One region of the Actinoplanes sp. ATCC 53533 genome, then DNA from elsewhere that is predicted to be linked to it. Evidence: riboswitches for the same ligand, from Rfam matches in the RefSeq annotation. Region 1 holds a riboswitch; the other holds the start of a gene.
What was found. A riboswitch is a leader RNA that binds a small molecule or an ion and turns the genes downstream of it on or off. The one in region 1 is predicted to bind thiamine pyrophosphate.

Region 1 (9,064 bases):
CCGGCACCGGGTGGATCGCCCGCACGCCGCGGGTGTTCTGGGCGGTGACGGCGGTGAGCACCGACACGCCGTAGGCACCGAGCGCGGCAAAGGTCTTGAGATCGGCCTGAATCCCGGCCCCGCCCCCACTGTCGGAGCCGGCGATGGTCAGCACCACGACCGGCGTCATGCCCACACCCCCGGCTCGGCGCCCGTCTCAGACCGGATCACCGCTCCCGAACCACCCGCCCGCACCCCTGCCCCGACGCCCGCTTCAGACCGGATCACCGCTCCTGGGCCACCCGCCCGCACCCCCACCTCGACGCCCGCTTCAGACCGGATCACCGCCGCTGGGCCACCCGCCCGCATCCCCGCCGCTGCGGCGGCGAATGCGTCGGCCAGGGCTCGGGTCACCGCTTCTGGATCGTCCGCCCGCATCACCGCACCCAGGATGGCGATCCCGGCCGCCCCGGCCGCCGCGCAGGCGGCGGCCCGCTCCGGCGAGTGCACGCCACCCAGTGCCAGCCAGGGCACCGCACCGGCCAGGGCAGCCGCCCTCGACGGTCCGAGCGCCGGACCATAGCCGGGCTTGGTCGGCGTGGGGTAGACCGGCGACAGCGTCACGTAGTCCTCGGTGGACAATCGTGGCACTCCGTGGCACGAGCGGCCGATCAAGCCGACGCCAGCGGGCACCGGGTCGGCGGCCGAGAGGTGCACGGCGTCGCCACCGAGCGGGTCCGGGCCCGCGATCACGAGGCGCCCCACCGGAACCACCGCACGCAGGCTCTCGGCGAGGGCGCGCCTCTCGCCGTACCCCAGATCTCTTTCACGCAGCACGACCCAGGCGGCGCCGCCGCGGATCGCCGCCGCGACGACCTCGGGGAGCGGCCGCGCCGCGAGCCGGCGGTCGGTGAGCACGACCACGCCGGACGGGATCACCATGCCGGCTGCCCCTCGTCCGATGTGGATGCCAGGGCGTGATACCGCTTCGGGATCCGCCCGGCACCGAAGGCCAGCCGGCCCGCCACGACGGCGTGCCGCATCGCCGCGGCCATCCGCGCCGGGTCGACGGCGCGGGTGACGGCGCTGGCGATCAGCACCGCGTCGCAGCCCAGCTCCATCGCCAGCGCGGCGTCCGAGGCGGTGCCGATCCCCGCGTCGAGGATCACCGGCACGTCCACGCTGTCGCGGATGAGCCGGATGTGATGGGGATTGGAGATCCCCAGGCCCGACCCGATCGGGGCGCCGGCGGGCATCACCGCCGCGCACCCGGCGTCGGCCAGCCGGCGCGCGAGGATCGGATCGTCGCTGGTGTAGGGCAGCACCTGGAACCCGTCCGCGACCAGCGTCTCGGCCGCCCGCAGCAGCTCGACGCCGTCCGGCAGCAGGGTCCGATCGTCCCCGATGACCTCGAGCTTCACCAGGTCCGTCTCGAACGCGTCGCGGGCGAGATGGGCGGCCTTCACCGCGTCGGCGGCGGTGTAACACCCCGCGGTGTTCGGCAGGATGCGCATGCCGAGCCGGTCGAGCATCGGCAGCAGGCCGGGCCCCGCGGCGTCGACCCGGCGCAACGCGACCGTGACCAGCTCGGTGCCCGAGGCGACGACGGCCGCCTCCAGTGCGGCGAGGCTCTCCGCACCGCCGGTGCCCAGGATCAGCCGGGACTCGCCGAACATGTCAGCCCCCCTGCGCCGCGGTGAGCACCTCGACCCGGTCGCCGTCGCGCAACCGCGCGGCGGGCCACGAGGAGCGCGGCACCACCTCGCCGTTGACGGCGACCGCGACGCCACGCCGGGCGGTGGTCAGCTGTTCGACCAGCGCCTCGACGCTGACCACATCGACGTCCCGCGCGGCGCCGTTGACGATGACCTTCATCCGAACCTCCCCGGTGCGAACGCGTCCAGCAGTGGCGCCGACTTCCCGGTCGCCACCAGTTCGGCGATCAGATCGGCGGTGACGGGGGCGAGCAGCACCCCGTTGCGGTGGTGCCCGGCGGCGACGATCACGCCACCGGTGTGCGCGCCGAGCAGCGGCGCGTTGTCGGGGGTGGCCGGCCGGTGCCGCACGAGGGTCTCGACCAGGTCGCATTCACCCAGCTCAGGCACCAGGTCGGTGGCCGCGCGCAGCAGCTCGAGCACCTGCCCGGCGGTGACCGTGGCGTCGGCCCGTTCCTCCTGGGTCGCGCCGACGACCACCTCGCCGTCGGCGCGGGGCACGAGATAGACGTGCCGCCCGTCGGCCCAGCCGCTGATCACGTGCCGGAGCAGGCCGGGCTCGCCGCGCAGCCGCAGCACGAGACCCTTGACCGGCCGCACCGGCAACCCGGTCAGCGCGGCGGTCCCGGCACCCGCCGCGATCACGACGGCCCGATCCGCTCGCGCCGCGCTCTGCTCAGCCCCATCCAGCCTGGCGGCCGGGCCGGCTTCGACCGCTTCGCCTGACGTCGGGTGCTGGTTGGGCTGGACGAACCCGGGCTCGGGCTCGATCAGGTCAGGCACGATCGCCGGGCCCAGGGTCGCGCGCAGGGCGGCGACGACCCGGCGCGGGTCGACCTGACGGTCGTCCGGGGCGTGCGCGCCGCCGCGCAGCCGGGGTGACAACGCCGGCTCCAGCTCGCGGAGAACGCTGGGCAGCAGCGAATTCACCCCGAGCCCGTGCTCGCGCCGGTATTCCCAGAGCCGGCGCGCCTCGGCCAAGTCGTCGGCGGTGAGCGCGACGCTCAACGTGCCCACCTCGTCGTAGCCGACATCGATCCCGCTCTCCCGCTCCAGCTCGGCGGCGAACCCCGGCCACCGCGCCGCGGAGTCGACCATGAGCCCGGTCAGCGCCCGCTGACCGAATCCCGCCTCGCCGGCCGGGGCGAGCATGCCCGCGGCCGCGTACCAGGCACCGTCGTCGCCACCGCGGTCGTGGACGGTCACCGTCAATCCGCGCTGCCGACACCGCCAGGCGATCGAGAGCCCGATGATGCCGCCGCCGACGACCATGACCTCGGTCGCCGTCATCCCAGCGCCCGTAACAGGTCCTCGGTGGCCCGGCCCGGATCCGCCGCGGCCGCGACGGCGCCGACCACCGCGACCGCGGCGGCACCGGCGCCGATCAGCGACCGCGCGTTGCCGGCGGTCACTCCCCCGATGGCGACGATGGGTGTGTCCGGCACGGCAGCCGCGACCACGCCCACCGCGTCGGGCCCGAGCGGGCCCGGCAGTCCGGTCTTCGTGGTGGTCGCGAACGCCGGCCCGACTCCGAGATAGGAGGCTCCGGCGCGGCGCGCCGCCCGCGCCGCGGCGACGTCCCGGCAGGTGGCGCCCAGCACGCTCACCGGACCGAGGACCTTGCGGGCCACCGCGACCGGCAGGTCGGCGGCGCCCACGTGCCCGCCGTCCGCGCCGACCGCGAGCGCCACGTGCAGCCGGTCATTGACCAGGCACAACACCCTGTACGGGCGGCACAGCTCCAGGACGGCGTCGGCCAGTTCGTAGGCGTCGCGGTCGCTGACGTCGTCCTCGACGCGGACCTGGACCGCCAGCCGGTCGCAGCCGCCCAACCGCTGGGCGGCGGCGATCGCGGCCGCCACCACCAGCAGCGGCTGCCGGCCGGGCCGGGCATCCGTGATGACGTGCAGGTGCGGAAAAGCAGGGCCCACAACGCGCTCCTCCCTGCGCCGGCATGATCCGGATCAGGTTCGACGGTCGGGGGCCGCGACAGCCCCCCTCTCAGCCCGGTGCACCGGACTCCCGTGGGGTTGTTTCCGAGCAGACGGTAACCCGCCTCCCGCCGCCCGTAAACCCCCGCCTTCCTCCACTGTGGGTGGTCACACGGTCGCGCAGCGCCCGCACGCTGCGGGAACGGGCGCCGGCTCCCAGGCGAAGACGGGCGAGGAGATCAGCGCACGTCCCAGACCGGCTCGGGGGTCTCCACGACCTCGCCGTCGCTCTGGAAGAGGACGAAGCGGTCGAAGCCCCGGGTGAACCAGCGGTCGTGGGTCACCGCGATCACCGTGCCCTCGAACGCCTGCAGCCCCTCCTCCAGCGCCTCGGCCGACGCCAGGTCCAGGTTGTCCGTCGGCTCGTCGAGCAGCAGCACCGTCGCACCGGAGAGCTCCAGCAGCAGCACCAGGAAACGCGCCTGCTGCCCGCCGGACAGCGTGCCGAAGATCTGATCTCCCTGGGCGGCGAGCTCGTAGCGGTTCAGGGCCTTCATCGCGCCCGCGCGGTCCATCCCGGACCGGTGGTCGTCACCCCGCCAGAGGATTTCCACCAGGGTACGTTTCAGCAGCTCCGGCCGGTCGTGCGTCTGGGAGAAGTGACCCGGCCGGACCCGGGCGCCGAGCCGGGCGACGCCGTTGTGCGCGACGTGGGCCAGCGGCGCGCCATCGACCGGCTTGTTGTCCACGTCGGGCGCGGTGCCACCGGCCGCGAGCAGCCGCAGGAAGTGGGACTTGCCCGTGCCGTTGGCGCCCAGCACCGCGACCCGGTCGCCGTACCAGATCTCCAGGTCGAACGGGAATGTCAGATTCTCCAGTTCGAGCCCGGTGCACATCACCGCCCGCTTGCCCGTCCGGCCGCCGCGCAGGTTCATCCGCAGCGACTGCTCCTTGGGCGGCAACGGCGGCGGCCCGGCCTCCTCGAACTTGCGCAGCCGCGTCTGCGCCGCCTGATACCGCGACGCCAGCCCGTCGTTGAACGCCGACTTGGTCCGCAGCGTGAGGACCAGCTCGCGCAGCTTCTCGTGCTCCTCGTCCCAGCGCCGGCGCAGCTCCAGCAGCCGTTCGTGGCGATCGGACCGGGCCTCGTGCCAGGACGCGAAGCCGCCCGGATGCGTCCAGGCTCCGCCGCCCTCGACGGCCACGACCCTGCTCGCCGTCCGGGCCAGCAACTCCCGGTCGTGCGAGACGTAGAGCACCGACTTCGGCGACTCGCGCAGCCGCTCCTCCAGCCAGCGCTTGCCGGGCACGTCGAGGAAGTTGTCCGGCTCGTCGAGCAGCAGCACCTCGTCGCCGCCACGCAGCAGCAGATCGAGCGCGAACCGCTTCTGCTGACCGCCGGAGAGCGTCCGCACCGGACGATGCCGGACCTCCTCCCACGGCTTGCCGAGGATAGCGACGGCCACGACATCGAAGAGCACCTCGGCGTCATAGCCGCCCGCCTCGCCCCAGCCGGCGATGGCGTTGGCGTAGGCGATCTGGGCCTTCTCGGCGTCCGGCTCGCCCTCCAGCGCGGACTGGGCCGCGGCCAGCAGCGCACCCGCGGCCCGCAGCGGCGGCGCGACCAGCGACAGCGCCAGGTCGTCGAGGGTACGGTCATCGCCGATCATGCCGATGAACTGGCGCATCACGCCGAGCCCGCCGGTGCGCGCGACGCTGCCGATCGGCGTGGGCGTGTCCCCGGCGATCAACCGCAGCAGCGTGGTCTTGCCGGCCCCGTTCGGCCCGACCAGCGCCACCTTCGCACCCTCGCCGACCCGGAAGGACACGTCGGAGAAGAGCTCCCGGCCGTCCGGCAGCACAAATCCAACTCCGGACACGTCTACATAGCCCACGCGAGCATCCTCCCCGACAAGCTGTCGTGGGTCAGTTGGTTTTCCCGGTCACCCGCAGCACCCGGAACCCCCGCTGGCTGGCCGTTCGCGCCACATCCCAGCCCATTGACGTGAGCCAGGTGTGCAGCGAATCACCACCCAGGTTCCGGTTGATCACCAGCCAGCCGACACCATCGGGCGCCAGCCGGGGCAGCCACCGCTCCAGCAAGGCGTGCAGCTCGGCCTTGCCGACGTGGGTGGGCGGATTACTCCAGATCTGGGCAAAAGTGACGTCGGCGGGCACCTCGTCCGGGGCCGCGACGAGCACCCGGTCGGCGAGCCCGAGAGCCGCCGCGTTCTCGGCTGTCAGGGCCCGGGCACGGGCATTGACGTCGATCGCGTGCACGGTGGCGGCCGGCGCCTCGCTCGCGAGCACACACGCGATCGGGCCGTAGCCACAGCCGAGATCGAGCAGGGTGCCGGTGGTCGCGGCGGTGGGCAGGTCACCCTTGCGCAGCAGTACGGCCGTCCCGGGATCGAGCCGCCCGGCGGAGAACACCCCACCCGCGACGGCCAGGTCATAGGCGCGCCCAGCGGCGGTGAACTGGATGCGGCTCCGCTTCTCAGGAGCAGCGGGCTCGGCGCTGAAATAATGGTCGGCGGTCACGCGCCCATCCTCCCCCAACGTCGGGAGTACAACGACGCCAGGCCAGCCGAGGGTGCCGCACAGCCTGTGCGTCCATCGATCACGGTGCCCTCCTACCGTGACCTGCATGCCTGGCGACGCACACCCCCGCTCCGCCCACCGCGCGAGCCCGGCAGGCGGACTCGCGTTGCTGAACCCGCAGGCGCTGGTCCGCCAGGCCCAGGCCGGCCAGGCCCGCGCCCGCCGAGCGATCATCCGGCAGGCCGTCGCCCGCCAGTCAGCCAAGCTCCAGGCCACCCAGATCCGAACCGGACCCGCCCAGGCCGCGCACGTCCAGGCCGCGCACCTCCAAGCCGGGCAGGTTCAAGCCGGGCACCTCCGGGCCGGGCAGGTTCAAGCCGGGCACCTCCGGGCCGGACAGGCCGGGCACCTCCGGACCGGGCACGCCCGGGCCGGGCACGCCCAAGCCGCGCACACCGGGCAGGTCCAGGCCGGGCAGGTCCAGGCCGGGCAGGTCCAGGCCGGGCAGGTCCAGGCCGGGCAGGTCCAGGCCGGGCAGTCTCGGGCTGCTCGGTTTCGGGCTGCGAGTCGGCCGGTGTGGGATCTCGCCGTACCGGATCGGCCGGGCGCCCCGCAGCACCGGCAGCCTCGCGCCGGGCGGTGGCCCGCGGTGCCCGGCCCGCAATGGCGGCGGGCGCCGCAGCAGGCTCCGCAGTCGTTGATGCGTGGTCTCGGCGCGTTGATCGTCATGGCGATCGTCGGGTTGAGCGCGTTCTTCGTCGTCGCCGAGGAGCGCCGCGGGGACGGGCGCGAATCCGCCGCCCCGCCCGGCGCCGAGCCGGGCATCGCCTCCCGCGAGATCGACGCCGAGCCGCTGACCCAGCGCGAGGTGTTTCCCAAGCCGACGGTTCAGCCCACGGCGGACACGGCGGCCTATCAGGTGACCATGACGCACAGCGACAGCGAGTGCCGGATCGCCACGATCGGCGAACTCGGCGCGCTCCTGGAGGACCACGGCTGCGACCAGGTGGTCCGGGCCCGGCTGACCGCCCCCTACGGCGGCTACCAGGTCACCACCGGCGTCTTCAATCTCGCCGACGAGACCGGCGCCGGCCAGGTCAGCGAGCTCGCGGGCATCCTGGTCGAGAACGGCCGGGGCACCTTCACCACGCTGGGCGGGTCGGCCGGTGACCCGTTCACCGAGCCGATGGCCCAGGTAGGTTGGCGCAGCCGCGGTCACTTCCTGCTGTACTGCGTCGTCGCCCGACCCGACGGGCAACTCGTCACCGACGACGACCCGTACGCCGCGCGGATCACCGCCGAACTGGTCGAGGAATACCTCGGCGAGCGGGTTGTCGGGCAGCGGACGCTGGCCCCATAGCCCCGGGCCGGTCCGATCTCGATCGACTGCCATTCGAGGGGGTTCGATCCCTCGGCGACAGCCTCGGATCGCACTGACAAACACTCGAACGGCCCCGCGAGCTGGAGCAGTGGGCCGGCCGCGAGCAGGCGGGTGTCAGGTGCGGAGCCGGCGGGTGGCGTCGGCTCGGTCGGCGTATTCGGCCTCGGCGGGGTAGCCGACCGCGATCAGGGTGAGTCCGTGCGCGGGCGCGACCATGACCTCGCTGGATCGCTCCCGCAGGGTGAGCAGCTTGGCCGGCCAGTCCGGGTCGCGGCGGCCGTCGCCGACCGTCAGCATCGCGCCGACCAGGCTGCGCACCATCGCCTGGCAGAACGCGTCGGCCTGCACCGTCGCGACGGCTACCCCGTCCGGCTCCCGGCGCCAGTCCAGCCGGGTGATGGCCCGCACGGTGGTGGCGTGCTCCTTGCGCTTGCAGAACGCCGCGAAGTCGTGCAGCCCGACCAGCCCGGCGGCGGCCTCGCGCAGCCGGCCCAGGTCGAGCGGCCGCAGCCAGCCGATGGTGTCGTACCGCCGCAGCGGTTCCGGGCCGACGACCGTGTCGGCCACCCGGTATTCGTAGCGCCGGAAGGTGGCGGAGAACCGGGCGTCGAATGTGGACGGCACCGGCACGGCGGACCGTACCCGGGCGTCCGGCGGCATGAGGCCGGCCAGGCGGCGCACCAGCGACTCCGACAGCGATTCCCAGGCGGCGGTGGGCAGGTCGATGTGGCACACCTGCCCGGTCGCGTGCACCCCCGCGTCGGTGCGGCCGGCCACGGTCAGGCCCAGGTCCTGATCAGCTCCGACGAGCCTCTCCAGCGCCTCGAGAAGCACCCCGGCGACCGTGCGGCGGGAGGGCTGCACCGCCCAGCCGGAGAACTCCCGGCCGTCGTAGGAGACGTCCAGGCGGAGGCGCGTCGTGTCGGTCATGTGCGGGCGGTCCTCCGCTGGATCGTGGACGAGGAAGCCGTACAGGAAAAGGAAGGCCCGGCACCCCCAAAGGGTGCCGGGCCCAACAAACCTTGCGAAAAATCAGGCCTTGGCGTCGGTGTCTTCGCCTTCGACCTTGTCGCCGGAAGCGCTCACCGGCGGCTCAGCGTCCTGGTCAACGGGCGAAGACGCAGTCGCCTCGTCCTCGCGGGTCAGGGCCTCGACCTTGTCCTGCTGCGCGGCGGCCTTGCGGGCCGCCTTGTTGGCCGGCGCCGTGGTGGCCGCGATCTGCAGCTCCTCGACCAGCTCGATGACGGCCATCGGAGCGGCGTCACCCTTGCGGATGCCGACCTTGGTGATCCGGGTGTAGCCACCCGGGCGGTTGGTGTACCGCGGCGCGATCTGCTCGAACAGCGAGTAGACGACGTCCTTGTCCTTGACGACGCCCAGGACCCGGCGGCGGGAGTGCAGGTCACCGCGCTTGGCCTTGGTGATGAGCTGCTCCGCCAAGGGGCGCAGGCGCTTCGCCTTGGTCTCGGTGGTCTTGATCTTCCCGTGCCGGAAGAGCTCCGTGGCCAGGTTGGCCA
Region 2 (9,064 bases), on a different contig from region 1:
GGAGTCGACGAGGCCGAAGATCCCGAATGTGACCGCGTTGGGGATCCAGAACAGGAGGCCCTTGATCAGGAACTCGCGCAGGAACATCCGGCCCCAGCCGAACGCCTCGCCCGTGTTCGCGTCGGCGACCACGTGGCCCAGCAGTTGCCGGCCCGGGGTCTGCCCGTTGCACCAGGTGATCATCGCCCAGATCAGCCAGCCGATACCGAAGGTCACCACGATGAGAAGCGCGTCCACCAGGAACGCTCCGAGCCGGCCGCCGGCGCTGACGAGCTGAAAAGCGGGCCGGGCCGGCCACTGCGGGGCCGGAGCCGGCGGGTAGACCGCCGGAGCGTTCGACGGCCACGCCGAGTAGGGCTGCAGGGCGTTGCCGGGCGGGGACGACACCTGACCGTAGGCCTGCGGCGGGTAGTGCGCCTGCTGCTGGGCAGGCGGGTACGGGCCCTGGAAGTGGGGTTCGGTCATGCTCCACAGCGCCCTTCATCGACTACCCAGCGTTGGCGTCCGTGACGCTACCCGGCATCCGGTGGTGATGGGCAGGACCGGTCACCCGCTTGCGGTAGGCCACCCGGCCGGACCCGGTGGTCCTGGCGTCGGCCCGTTCCGGCTTTCAGCCGATGATCGGGCGGAACAGTCCGGTCAGGACGCTGGTCGTCAGGGCCGCGGCGGACACCAGCGTCGCGCCGATCATGAGGGCCGCGTCGGCCCGGCCGAAGACCTGCCGGCGGGCGTACGTCCGGGGAGTGCCCGCGTCGAAGCCGCGCGCGTCCATCGCCACCGCCAGCCGGGTGCCCCGGCGGATCGCGCCGACCAGCAGGGCGAACGCGGTGGAGACGAAGAGTTTCACCCGGGCGACCGGGCTGCGCCCGGCGTCGATGCCGCGTGCCCGGCGGGCCAGGCTGAGCATCTGCCACTCCTGGCCGAGCAGTGGCACCAGCCGGAAGGCGGCCAGCGCGCCGATCGCGAACCGGGCCGGTGCCCGGACGTTCTGCACCAGGGCGTCGGCGAGGTCGGTGGGATCGGTGGTGGCGAAGACGATGATGCCCGGCAGTGCGATCGCGAAGACCCGCAACACCATGCCCAGCGCGGTGATCAGCACCCCCGTCGTCACCTCGAACGGCCCGAGCGTCGCCACCGTCGCCCCGGTGCGCTCGGCGGCGAACATCACCAGGGTGATCACGATGCCGCCGGCGGCGAGCACCAGCGGCCAGGCCCGCCGGAACAGGGTGCCGTAGCGCATCCCGAACAGCGGCAGCACGGCCAGTTCGACGGCCAGGGCGATGGTCGGGGTCAGCGGGTCCAGGGTGGCGATCAGCGGCGCGCTGAACAGCAGGGCGGCGGCGAGCTTGGCGACCGGGTTGCGCCGCGCGAGCGGTGCGGTGCTGGCCTCGAAGGTCGGCAGGGTGAGCGTCATGCGGCCCGTTCCAGCCGGTGGACGGAGTCGGCGACGGCCGCCACGAAGTCGGCGTCGTGGGTGACCGCGACGATGCCGTGGCCGTCGTCGCGCAGCCGGGCCAGCAGCTCGACCAGCTCGATCCAGGTGCGCCGGTCCTGGCCGAAGGTGGGCTCGTCCAGGACCAGCAGCCGGGGCGCGGTGGCCAGCGCGGTCGCGACGCTCAGCCGGCGCGCCTCGCCGCCGGAGAGGGTGTGCGGGTTCGCACCCGCCAGCTTCGCCAGCCGGAGTCGCTGGAGCAGCTCCTCGACGATCCTGCTCACCTCGGCCTCGGGGCGGCCGATCCGGCGCGGCCCGAGCGCGAGTTCGTCGGCGACCCGGTGGGTGACGAACTGGTGTTCCGGGTCCTGGAAGACCGAGCCGATCCGGGTGGTCAGATCAACGGCGCGCCACCGGTACGGCGCACCGCCACCTCGCGCGTCGATCGTGCCGGACGTGGGCTTCAGCAGGCCGCCGAGCAGCAGCGCGAGAGTGGACTTACCCGCCCCGTTGGGACCCGTCACGGCCAGCACCTCGCCGGCCCGGGCGGTCAGCGTGGCGGGCGGGAGGCGATGTCGCAGGGTGACGGCGTCGGCGCGGACCAGGGAATCACCCGGACCGGTCACGGCCTTGCGGGCGGCGACGGCGTGGCCCGGCACCCAGACCCCCTCCTCCGCCAGGCGGTCGCCGTGCGCGGCGAAGACCGCGCCCGGCGGGCCGTCGGCGCGGACCCCGCCGCCCGGCTCCAGCACGACCACCCGGTCGACCAGCGTCAGCGCCTCCGCGACCCGGTGCTCCACGATGATCAGTGTGGTGTCGTCGTCGAGGGCCCGGGCGATCGCCGACCGGATCAGGGCGGCCCCGGCCGGGTCGAGGTTCGCGGTCGGCTCGTCGAGCAGCAGCAGGCCGGGCCGCAGCGCGAGGGTGCCGGCCAGGGCGAGCCGTTGCTGCTCCCCGCCGGACAGCGCCGCGGTGGGCCGGTCCCGGCCGTAGCCGAAGCCGACCCGGTGCAGCGCCTCGTCGACGCGGGGCCAGATCTCGGCGGCCGGGACCCCGCGGTTTTCCAGCCCGAACGCCACGTCGTCGCCGCTGCGCGACATGACCAGTTGGGTCTGCGGGTCCTGGAAGACGATGCCGACCCGCTCGCGGGCCTTGCGTGGGTCGAGGCCGTCGATCTCTGCTGTGCCCTCGGCCTCACCCGAGTCGTCGGGCAACAGCCCGGCGAGCGCCGCGAGCAGGGTGGACTTGCCGGCCCCGGACGGACCGAGCAGCAGCACCCGCTCGCCGTGCGCGATGCGCAGGTCGACCCCGCGCACCGCCCACGCCTTGCGGCCGGCGTGCCGCCACCCGAACCCCCGCAGGACCACCTCGCCCATGATTTAGACGGCGGCGCGTTCGCGGCCCGACGCGAACCGGTCCAGCACGCCGGTCTGCGCCAGCGCCCGGGCCAGCAGGACGCTGCCCAGGCCCGCCACGAGCACGGCACTGACCGTGGTGATCGCGATGTACGGCAGCCGCAGCGTCGCCCAGGACGTCCCGCCATACCAGACGAAGGCGTCGTAGACGGACGCGGCGATGCCGGCCGCGGCCGCCGCCAGCAGGGCGACCGGCAGCTTCCACACCTTGTACGCGAACACGGCGAAGACCAACTCGGCCGCGGCCGCCTCGAGCGGGCCCTGCAGCACCAGGGTCCAGCCCCAGCTCGTGCCGAGCGCGACCGACACCAGCGCGGCCAGCGTCAGGGTGTAGAAGGCGGCGCCCGGCTTGCGGATCACCAGGGCGCCGAGGACGGCCGGCACCAGCCAGACGCCGTACAGGATCGCCCGGCCGGGCAGCGGGATGGCGTCCGCCGGGCCGTTCCAGAGCAGGCCCCAGGCCCAGAAGATGACGCCGAAAGCGACCGCGAGGATCGAGGCGATGACGATGTCGATGGTGCGCCAACGATGGTTCATGTGATGTGCCTCCCAGCTCGTACCGGGAGGGGACGCTGCACCGCGCCGGGGACGTCTCCCGGACACGGCGCGGCTGGAGAAAGACCGAGCTCCCTGCGCTGGCATTACCCAGATCAGGTTCGAGGGTCTGCGGTGTCACCCGCACTCTCAGCGCTGCGCGCTCCCCTGTCGGTGAAGCCTGTTATCGATGGAACTTGTCGTCAACAAGCTTCATTGCATGTGTTTCGATGACGCTAACACCGTACGGCCGTACGGAACAGCGTAGGAGGCGTCACATGCAGATCGAGGCCAGAGGGCTCACCTTCGACGTGTACGAGGGCGGCCCGGCCGATGGCGCCCCGGTGCTTCTGCTGCATGGATTCCCGCAGGACCACCGCGAGTTCGACCTGATCCTGCCCCGGCTGCACGCCGCCGGGCTGCGCACCTACGCCCTCGACCAGCGCGGCTACTCGCCCGGCGCGCGGCCGGCCGCGGTCGCCGACTACCGGCTCGATGAACCGACCGCCGACGCGATCGCCGTGCTGGACGCGCTCGGGGTCGACAAGGCGCACGTCATCGGGCACGACTGGGGCGCGTCGGTGGCCTGGCTGCTCGCCGCCGGGCATCCCGACCGGGTCAAGACGCTCACCGCGGTCTCGGTGCCGCACCCGCGCGGGCTCAGCGTCGCCCTGCACAACCAGCCCTCGCAGAAGCTGCGCTTCGCCTACATGGGCGTGTTCCGTTCCCGGGCCGCCGAGCGGCTGCTGCTCGGCGCCGGCGGCACCGCGCTGCGCCGGATGATGCGCCCGATCGGCGCCCGGGCCGGGCTGTACGCGACGGCGATGAGCGAGCCCGGCCGGCTCACCGCCGCCCTGAACTGGTATCGCGCGATCTCCAGCGGTCAGTTCGACGAGGTCGGCAAGGTCACCGTGCCGACCACGTACGTGTGGAGCGACGGTGATCCGGCCGTCGGCAGGCCGGCGGCGCTGGCCACCGCCACCTGGGTCGCGGCCGACTACCGGTTCGTGGCCCTGCGCGGGATCGGGCACTGGGTGCCGGAGGAGGCGCCGCGCGCCCTCGCCGACGTGGCGCTGGCACGCATCGGCGTTTGACGCTGTCCGGCAACGGGCAATCCTGCGGCCACCGACGAGGAGGTGCGATGGCCGCGGAGCAGCGACGGAGCAAGCATGAAACCGAGAAGGAGCGGTGGGACCGCAATTTCGGGGACCTACTGCAGGAACTGCGCGTGGCCCAGACGGGCGTGCAGATCCTCTTCGCGTTCCTGCTGACCCTGCCCTTCAGCAACGGCTTCCCGAAGACGACCGCCTTCCAGAAGGACACCTACATCGTCGCGTTGCTCGCCGCCGCCGCGGCGACCGCGATGATCATTTCGCCGGTGGCCTTCCACCGGGCGCTGTTCCGCCAGGGCCGCAAGCCGGAACTGGTCCGCTACGCGCACCGGATGGCCACCGGCGGGCTGGCCTTCATGCTGATCGCGATGGTCAGCAGTGTGCTGCTGATCACCGACTACCTGACCAACATCTGGGTGGCGCTGGCGCTGACCGGGATCGCCGCCCTGTTCTTCCTGACCTTCTGGGCCGCCATCCCGTGGTCGCGCCGCCACTGGGCCGACGACGACGAGGACGACGTCTACGAGGAGGAGGCGGCGGAGCCTAGCGAGCCTTCGCGGGCTTGAGCCCGAGCTCCTTGAGCTCGAGCGCGGCCAGCGCCCGCACCGCCGCAGCGTCGCCGTTGCGCCAGGACTGGGCGATGTCCGGGCCCAGCTTCGCCAGTTCGTTCAGCGGCCGGCTGGCCAGCGCCCGCAACGCCAGCAGGTCCTGGCCGGCCGGCTCGTTGCGGACCTTGGCGGCCACCGCGGCCCGGCGCATCCAGCGCAGCCGCAGCGGCAGCCAGAGAAACAGCACCAGGGCCAGCGGGACCGCGATGATCAGCAGGGCCATGGTCAGCGCCAGGTTGTCCACGACCTCCTGCTGCTGGCGGCCGGCCTCGGCGAGCGACTTCGCGGCGTCGGCGGCGCTGTTGAACGGCGCGGTCAGCTCGTCGCCGACCAGCGGCACCCGGCCCACCTTGCCGCCGATGTCACCGAGGTTGCCGGCGATGCCGGTGCCCGCCTCCTGCAGTTTCTGCCCGGGCACCCCGAGCTTCTCGACCATGTCGTTGATCCAGATCCCGGCCCGGATCCAGGCATAGACCCAGAACACGACCAGAAGATCGGTGAGCAGCTGACGGATGGCGGTGGGCAGCCGATCGGCGTACATCTTCACGCGCCACAGCCTCCCACGGCCGGCCTAGGAGCGCTTGGCCGCGCAATCCGGGCAGGTGCCGAAGATCTCCATGGTGTGCGAGACGTCGACGAAGCCGTGCCGGCCGGCGACCTTCTCCGCCCAGGTCTCGACGGCCGGGCCCTCCACCTCGACGGCCCGCCCGCAGGAGCGGCAGACCAGATGGTGGTGGTGGCCCTGGCTGCACCGGCGGTAGAGATGCTCACCGCCGGGCGGGCGCATCACGTCGATCTCGCCGGCGTCCGCCAGGCCCTGCAGCGTGCGGTAGACGGTGGTCAGGCCGACCCGTTCCCCCCGCTCACGCAGGATGGCGTGCAGGTCCTGGGCGCTGTTGAAACCCTCGGCGTCGGCGAGGACCGCGCTGACCGCGCTGCGCTGTTTCGTGTTTCGGACCACGGTGCTCTCGTCGGTCATGCTGAGCCTCCTTCGTCATGCTCTCCCGGCCCTCGCGGTTGCGGCCGCGGCGCGGCCCGGCGTCGCTCGGTGCAGTCGATCATGACCCTTCCCTGGCGTGGCTGACGGCGTCGGCGACGATGTGGGCGACATGTTCGTCCACGAGTGAGTATGCGATCTCCCGCCCCCGTCGCGCACCTCGGACCACGCCGGCGCCCCGCAACACCCGCAGGTGTTGCGAGACCAGCGGCTGCGGAGCGCCCAGCTTTTCCACCAACTCGTGCACGCAGCGTTCGCCGGCGCCGAGCTCGGCGACGATCGCCACCCGGATCGGCGCGGACAGCGCGCGCAGCAGCTCACCGGCTGCCTCGTACGCCTCGTAGCCGGTGGTCGTCACCGGATTCACGTTACTGCTCATCGGGCTTCCGCCCGCAGGACGACCTCGGGCGGTTCGAGCTGGGCCGTGGCGCGTTGCGGGGCCGGGCTCGCGCGGCGGCGCAGCACCCGCCAGACCGCCGCGCCGACGGTGATGGCGAGGAAGACCGCGATGGCCAGGATCACGATCGTGGCGCCCGGCGCGGTGTCCACCTCGCCGGCCAGCGTGACGCCGGCGGCGGCGGCGCCCACCCCGATCACCATGGCCGTGGTCATCGTGCTGAGGAACCCGCGGGTGACCTGCTGGGCCGCCGCGACCGGCACCACCATCAGCGCGCTGACCAGCAACAACCCGACGGTGCGCATGGCGATCGTGACGGTCACCGCGGTGGTCACGGCCATCAGCAGATTGAGGGTACGGACGGGGAGCCCCGACACCCGGGCGTACTCCTCGTCGTTGCAGACCGCGAACAGCGCCTGCCGCAGCCCCAGCATCGCGATCAGCACCGCGACGCCCAGCACGGCGATGACGGTCAGGTCCTGCCGCGACGTGGTGGTCAGCGAGCCGAACAGGAACTGCATCAGGTTGGCGTTGCTGCTGTCGTCGGAGAGCCCGACCAGCACCACCCCGCCCGCGATGCCGCCGTAGAAGAGCAGGGCCAGGGCCAGGTCGCCGGAGGTACGGCCACGCTCGCGCACCAGTTCCACGCCGATCGCCCCGATGACGGAGACCACGACCGCGGTCAGCACCGGGGACTGGTGCAGCAGCAGTCCCACCCCGACGCCGGTGAGCGCGACGTGCCCGATGCCGTCGCCGATCAGCGACATCCGCCGCTGCACCAGATAGATGCCGAGCGCGGGGGCGACCAGACCGATGATCAGCGCGCCGGTCAGCGCGCGCACCATGAAGTCGTACTGAAAGAGGTCCAAGTCTTCAGCCCTCTCAAGGGTGGCGGCGGGGGCGGGGGGCCATGTCAGCCGGCCGGCATTCTGTCGGTGGGGGCGACGCAGATCCGGGCCCGTTCGGCCTCGGCGTGCGGGTGGACGTGGTCGTGTCCGGGCTGGGCGTGGTGGCCGGCGGGCTCGGGCACCGCACCCTCGTACGCGATCCGGCCGTGGTGCACGACCACGGCCTTGTCGATCAGCGGCTCGATCGGCCCGAGCTCATGGGCGACCAGCAGGATCGTGCCGCCCGCGCCGGCGAAGCGGCCCAGGGCCGCGGCGAACGCGTCCTGGCTGGCCGCGTCCACGCCGGCTGTGGGCTCGTCCAGGACGAGCAGGTCCGGGCGCCCGGCCAGGGCGCGGGCGATCAGGGTGCGCTGCTGCTGGCCGCCGGAGAGCGTGCTGACCGGGTCGCCGATCCGCTCCAGCAGGCCGACGTCCGCCAGGGCGGCGCGGACGGCCTCCCGGTCGGCGGCGCCGGACGGGCGGAAGATGCCCCGGCGGGCCAGCCGCCCCGACGCGACGATCTCGCCGACGGTCGCGGGCACGCCGCTGCCGGCGCCCATCCGCTGCGGGACGTAGCCGATCCGGGCCCACTGCCGGAACCGGCGCTGCGGGGTGCCGAACAGGGTGATCTCGCCGGCCGTCATCGGCACCAGGCCGAGGATGGTGCGGATCAGGGTGGACTTGCCGGAGCCGTTGGCGCCCAGGATCGCGACGACCTGCGCGGGCCGCACCTCCAGGTCGATGTCCTGCAGCACGGCGCGGTCGCCGTAGGAGACGGCGGCGTGCGAGACGGTGACGACGCTCATGACGTACATCCCAGGGCCGTGGTCAGGGCGGCCAGGTTGGCGCGCATGACGGAGAAGTAGTCCGTATCCGGCTCGGTGAGCCCTTCGAGGGGATCGAGGACGGCGGTCCGGGCGCCGACCTCGCGGGCGATGGTGTCGGCGACCTTCGGGCTGACCAGGGTCTCGAAGAAGATCGTGGTGGTGCCGGTGGACCTCGCCTGCTCCGCCACCCGGGCGAGGCGCTGCGGCGACGGCTCGGACTCCGGCGAGACGCCGGTGATGCCGACCTCGGTGAGGCCGTACCGGTCGGCGAGATAGCGGAACGCGGTGTGGCTGGTGACCAGCTCGCGGCGGGCGCAGGTGCGCAGGCCGGTCGCGTATTCGGTGTCGAGCGCGGTCAGCTCGCTTCGCAGCGTGGCGGCCCGCTCGGTGTAGCCCGCCGCCCGGGCCGGGTCGGCCTGGCCCAGGCGCTCGGCGAGCCTGCCGGCGATGGTGGCCAGGCGCACCGGGTCCAGCCAGACGTGCGGGTCGGTGGACCCCTCGGCGTGCTCGGGCTCGCCCGGCACGTGCTCGTGGTCGTCGTCGGCGGCGGCCAGCAGCTCGACGGCCGAGCCCGCGTCGAAGGCCCGGTCGGCGGCCTCCTGCTCGACCGCCTCGTCGACCGCCGGCTGGAAGCCCTTGAGGTAGACGACGAGGGCGGCGTCGCTGATGTCGGCGACCTGGCGGGGATTGAGCTCGACGTCGTGCGGCTCGGCGCCCGGTTTGGTCAGGTCGGTGACCGCGACCGCGTCCGCGCCGAGGTGCTCGCTGAGGAACCGCAGCGGGTAGAACGCGGTCACCACGTCGAGGCGCCCGTCCGTACCGAAGCCGCTCGCCCGGTCACCGCAGGCCGCGACG

Region 2: linked by a shared signal. The riboswitch ahead of DMB66_RS12130 (ECF transporter S component) and the one ahead of thiE (thiamine phosphate synthase) in region 1 are both predicted to bind thiamine pyrophosphate.

What each region holds. Positions count from the first base shown of each region.
Region 1 is NZ_QHHV01000030.1:7,072-16,135, reverse strand. It holds gene thiD (bifunctional hydroxymethylpyrimidine kinase/phosphomethylpyrimidine kinase) at 1-169, opposite strand, end outside; partial or broken gene DMB66_RS11900 (thiamine phosphate synthase) at 343-921, opposite strand; gene DMB66_RS11895 (thiazole synthase) at 915-1,655, opposite strand; gene thiS (sulfur carrier protein ThiS) at 1,657-1,854, opposite strand; gene thiO (glycine oxidase ThiO) at 1,851-2,984, opposite strand; gene thiE (thiamine phosphate synthase) at 2,981-3,604, opposite strand; TPP riboswitch at 3,619-3,730, opposite strand; gene DMB66_RS11875 (ABC-F family ATP-binding cassette domain-containing protein) at 3,865-5,520, opposite strand; gene DMB66_RS11870 (class I SAM-dependent methyltransferase) at 5,552-6,166, opposite strand; gene DMB66_RS11865 (hypothetical protein) at 6,423-6,785, opposite strand; gene DMB66_RS11860 (hypothetical protein) at 6,816-7,526, shown strand; gene truA (tRNA pseudouridine(38-40) synthase TruA) at 7,662-8,477, opposite strand; gene rplQ (50S ribosomal protein L17) at 8,580-9,064, opposite strand, start outside.
Region 2 is NZ_QHHV01000031.1:1,472-10,535, forward strand. It holds gene DMB66_RS12115 (RDD family protein) at 1-465, opposite strand, end outside; gene DMB66_RS12120 (energy-coupling factor transporter transmembrane protein EcfT) at 611-1,414, opposite strand; gene DMB66_RS12125 (ABC transporter ATP-binding protein) at 1,411-2,808, opposite strand; gene DMB66_RS12130 (ECF transporter S component) at 2,812-3,384, opposite strand; TPP riboswitch at 3,457-3,561, opposite strand; gene DMB66_RS12135 (alpha/beta fold hydrolase) at 3,660-4,475, shown strand; gene DMB66_RS12140 (DUF6328 family protein) at 4,523-5,059, shown strand; gene DMB66_RS12145 (hypothetical protein) at 5,037-5,642, opposite strand; gene DMB66_RS12150 (Fur family transcriptional regulator) at 5,673-6,080, opposite strand; gene DMB66_RS12155 (metalloregulator ArsR/SmtB family transcription factor) at 6,160-6,477, opposite strand; gene DMB66_RS12160 (metal ABC transporter permease) at 6,474-7,364, opposite strand; gene DMB66_RS12165 (metal ABC transporter ATP-binding protein) at 7,409-8,188, opposite strand; gene DMB66_RS12170 (metal ABC transporter substrate-binding protein) at 8,185-9,064, opposite strand, start outside.